Regions from separate parts of the Peteryoungia glycinendophytica genome, predicted to be linked through region 1. Evidence: predicted binding sites of a transcription regulator. Region 1 holds the regulator's gene; the other holds the start of a gene.
What was found. Region 1 encodes LexA, which represses DNA repair genes until DNA is damaged. Its sites were predicted from a motif close to TGTTCNNNNTGTGTTCNG; they were not measured.
Positions count from the first base shown of each region.

Region 2: FJQ55_RS07800 (DNA polymerase IV) is a predicted target of LexA. The motif match lies at 1,244-1,261, and genes of this name have one in related genera.

Region 1 covers NZ_VFYP01000001.1:1,951,995-1,954,390, reverse strand. The annotation lists gene FJQ55_RS09600 (DUF1003 domain-containing protein) at 1-479, opposite strand, end outside; gene lexA (transcriptional repressor LexA) at 699-1,412, shown strand; gene FJQ55_RS09590 (ComEC/Rec2 family competence protein) at 1,406-2,396, opposite strand, start outside.
Region 2 covers NZ_VFYP01000001.1:1,605,823-1,608,218, reverse strand. The annotation lists gene FJQ55_RS07815 (response regulator) at 1-91, opposite strand, end outside; gene FJQ55_RS07810 (DUF3572 domain-containing protein) at 229-522, shown strand; gene FJQ55_RS07805 (hypothetical protein) at 522-1,154, shown strand; gene FJQ55_RS07800 (DNA polymerase IV) at 1,265-2,396, shown strand, end outside.

The DNA.
Region 1 (2,396 bases):
CGGGTCTCGCGCAGTTCCTTCAGCACCTGCTCATCGATCTTGTGATGCAGCGCGAGAACCTCGATCTCGGCCTTCAGATTAATTTCATAGTCCTTCGCCGCCATGAAACGATCGCGTTCGGCCTGACGGTTCTGGCTCATCATGATGATGGGTGCCTGTATGGCCGCGATCATCGAGAGGATGAGGTTCAGGAAGATAAAAGGATAGGCGTCAATCGGTCGGGTCGACAGGATCACTGTGTTGAGGACAACCCAAGCCACCAAAAAGAACATGAACCCGATGATGAAGCTCCAGGAGCCGCCCACGCGGGCAATCGCATCCGCCAGACGCTGACCAAAGCTCGAACCAGCCAGAAAATCCTCGCCGGCATTGGTCGAGACCGTGCGCCGCTCCCTGGCTATCTTGAGAACTTTTTTCTCTGCCGACGAAAGTTCATCAACCTGCTTGCCAAGCAAGGTCTTTTCCAAATCTTTCAGCATGTTGGACTTCTCACTTGTTCTTCTCGGGGAATTGAAAGCCTTTTGCCCCGTCGCAAGTCGAACACATGGACAACGCGCTTCATGGCTTTCTCACGACAAGGACCAAGAGGCCTATCGCATTTTCGCGTGAGCTGTTCACGGAAATTTATCCACTTGCGGAACACAAATGGAACATATAGTGTCTGTTCTGGATTTGTTTCACCAATTGGGGCCTCGCCGATGCTGACGCGCAAGCAACAGGAACTGCTTCTCTTCATTCACGAGCGGATGAAAGAGTCGGGCGTGCCGCCTTCCTTCGACGAGATGAAGGACGCGCTCGACCTCGCCTCCAAGTCCGGGATCCATCGGCTGATCACCGCGCTTGAGGAGCGCGGCTTCATCCGCCGTCTGCCCAACAGGGCGCGTGCGCTCGAAGTCATCAAGCTGCCGGAGGCCTATACGCCGAGCCTGCAGCCGCGCCGGGGCTTCGCGCCGAGCGTCATCGAAGGCAGCCTTGGCAAGGCGCCGCCACCAGCCCCTGCCCGCACACCCGCTGCCGAGCAGACCTCTTCGGTCAGCGTTCCCGTCATGGGTCGAATCGCAGCCGGCGTGCCGATCTCGGCGATCCAGAACAACACGCATGACATCACCGTTCCGGCCGAGATGATCGGTTCGGGCGAACATTATGCGCTGGAGGTCAAGGGCGATTCGATGATCGATGCTGGCATCCTCGACGGCGACACGGTGATCATCCGCAATGCCTCCAATGCCAATCCGGGTGACATCATCGTGGCGCTCGTCGACGACGAAGAAGCGACGCTCAAGCGCTTTCGCCGGCGTGGCGCTTCGATTGCTCTGGAAGCGGCCAACCCAGCCTATGAAACCCGGATCTTCCCGCCGGATCGGGTGAAGATCCAGGGCAAACTGGTGGGCCTGATCCGCCGTTATCACTGAGAGTGAAGGTATTGGTCGCTTGACGGCTCCCCGACATTCGGCTCGTAGGTTTGCGATGCTGCGTGGAAATCCGTTACGTGTTCGCGGCCCGTCGCGTTAGTTCGCCAGTCGTATAGGCGGTGCATGGTCCAGGGGCGCGGCTGTCCGGTAAATGCGGCCGTGGCATTGATCACCTTGTCACCGGGCTCTCCGAATCGCAGTTCCATGGCGCCGGAGCTTCGCAGTGTCGTTGCGCTGATGAACCGCGCGCCCGAGCGGCAGTCTCTCATGCGAGCCCGTGCTGCAAGGATGACAATGTCGGCGACGTCGCAGGCAATGCCGGCGAGGTCGGCGCGATCAAGGGTCACCACCCTCCAGCCGCCGGACACCATGGCGGAGCAGGCTCCGCGGATACAGGTGAAGGCGTCAGACTTTGCTGCTCCTATCAGTTCCGTGAGAGTTTGCCGGGCCTGCTGGCTTGTCTGCTGATCCCAGCTCTTGCCGTTTTTCCAGTCCGCCGGTGGCGGCAAGACGGGCGATTTCAACTGGATGGGCGGCTGGTTACGTTTGACAGCGAGCGCCGGTTGCCATTGATCGAAGAGGAATGCAGGCGGTCGGCTTCGGTTTGTGGCGAGGCTTCCTGCCTCTCCCTCATTCTTTCCCCTGGGCCAGAAGCCAACCAGTCGGCCGTCTTCGCTGATGAAGAGATCTGCGGGTGTGTCGGGGGGACGGACTGCTGCTGCGGCGAGTGTGATTGCCAACAGCAGAGTTCCGGCGTGGCGCAACCAGGTGTGAAGCAGCGTCAGGAGCAGAAGCGCGGTCACGATCAGGATCGGAAACCATGCAGGCTGCCGCGCGACGAGCGCTCCGTCACCCCAGCCGGCGACCGTGTGGGCCATCACGAGGACCAGATCGAGCCCAAGGCCCATGATCCAGAAAAAGGGCGCATCTAGGCCGAAGGGCATGAGCAACATGGCGATGAAGCCTGCGGGCATGACGACGATG
Region 2 (2,396 bases), 350 kb from region 1:
GGACCGTCTCATAGCCGGAGGCCTCGATAAGATCGCGGAAGAGCTTCATATTGAGCTCGTTGTCTTCGACAATCATTACCTTTTTCGGCATTCACCCGGTCCTTTGTCCCGCGTCTCCAGGGGCCTGATGCTCGGCCCACGCGCGAGTTCGCATCTTCCGTCAGCTTGCATGCTAGTGCTATTTGGTTTCGAAATCGGTAATTTGCCAGGGAAACAGGAAAAGACTTTATGAAAAACAGAGATATACCTGCGAGTGCCGAAGATACGGCGGTGGCGGTTCTGGGGTGGCTGGCAAACGAACCGGACATGCTTTCGCGCTTCCTGGCACTCTCCGGAATACAGCCCGGGCAGTTGCGTGGAGCGGTGCAGGACCCAGGTTTTCTTGCGGGAATGCTGGATTTCCTGATGCAGCACGAGCCGACACTAATGGCTTTTTGCGAGGCGACGGAGACCAAGCCCGAAGTTGTCGTCGCCGCCTATCACCACTATGTCCGGCCCGGCCTGGATTCGGGTGAGTTCTGATGCTCACCGATCCGGAGCACATCAAGCTTGCCGATCGCCCGCTGGTCGTCTGCGACGTCGATGACGTGGTGTTGCAATTTGCGACACCATTCGAGGCTTTTCTCACTGGGCGCGATCTCCGTCTGCTGCCGCGCTCGTTCAAGCTGACCGGCAACATCGTTGACGCGGCGGAGACCGTGCTGGACGCGCTCGCCGTCAGGAACCTGATCCACGACTTCTTCGTCGAACAGGAGCGCTGGCAGACACCGTTTGCGGAAGCGGTGGACAGCCTCCATGGGCTGGCAAGCGAAGCCGACCTCGTATTTCTCACGGCCATGCCGCCGCGTCACGCCGAGGTGCGGCGCCGGCTGCTCGACCGGCTGACGCTGTCCTATCCGATGATTTCGAGCGAGGATCCCAAGGGGCCGATCGTTGCCCGCCTGCATGGCGGGCGCTCCCTCCCCGTCGCTTTTGTCGATGACATGCTCGGCAATCTGAGTTCCGTCGGCGCGCATGTGCCCGAATCGGCACTCGTCTACCTTCCGCCAGATGTCGCCATCTTCCGCTTTGCTCCCGAGCCGCAGGCACCCGTTCTGCGGGCCCGGGACTGGCTTGAGGCACGGCAACTGATCGAGGCGCATTTTCGCAGTTGAAGCCGCGCTTGCGGACAAGAGGATGGGGACAGCGTGATTGGCGCGAAAGAGGGCCTTGTCACGTCATTGGTCACGGCCTAGGGTGGCAATGTTCAACCTTTGTTCCAACGATGCCAGCCAGCGATCACTCTTCTCCGGGCTTCTGCCGTGACTGCCTCAAGGGGCAGCCCGAAGGACTACGGCGCTGCCGTGCCTGCGGCAGCCCCCGACTGGTCTATCACCCGGAACTCTATGACCTGACGCTGGCGCATGTGGACTGCGACGCCTTTTATGCAGCAGTCGAGAAGCGAGACAATCCCGACCTCGTCGACAAGCCTGTCATCATTGGCGGCGGCAAGCGCGGGGTGGTGTCCACCGCCTGCTATGTGGCGCGCATCCACGGCGTTCGTTCGGCGATGCCGATGTTCAAGGCGCTGGAGGCCTGCCCCCAAGCCATCGTGATAAAGCCGGACATGGAGAAATATGTTCGCGTCGGGCGAGAGGTGCGGGCGATCATGGAAGAACTGACACCGCTTGTGCAGCCGATCTCGATCGACGAGGCCTTTCTCGAACTGCGCGGCACCGAGCTTTTGCATCACGAACCGCCAGCGCGGGTGCTGGCGCGTTTTGCAAGGCGCGTGGAGCAGGAGATCGGCATCACGATCTCCGTCGGCCTCTCCTATTGCAAGTTCCTCGCCAAGGTTGCCTCCGACCTGCAAAAGCCACGAGGTTTCTCAGTGATCGGGGCTGCCGAGGCGGTGGCATTCCTCGCCGACAAACCGGTGTCGCTGATCTGGGGCGTCGGCAAGGCCCTGGCGACGACGCTCCAGGCGGACGGGATCCGCACCATCGGACAGTTGCAGGTGATGAACGAGCCGGACCTGATGCGACGTTACGGCGTCATGGGGCAGCGGCTGGCGCGGCTGTCGCGCGGTATCGACGATCGCACAGTGCATCCCAACGACCCGGCCAAGAGTGTCTCTGCCGAAACAACCTTCTTCGAGGATATCAGCAAGCCGGAAGACCTGATCGTCCATCTGCGGGAACTGTCGGAAAAGGTTGCGTGGCGGCTGAAACGGCAGGGGATAGCGGGCCATACGGTGGTCCTCAAACTCAAGACCGCGGACTTCAAGTCGCGCACCCGAAACCGGCGTCTCGACGATCCGACGCAGCTTGCCGACCGGATCTTTCGCACCGGCATGGCGCTGCTCGAGAAGGAAACCGATGGCACGCGCTTCCGGCTGATCGGCATCGGAGTGAGCG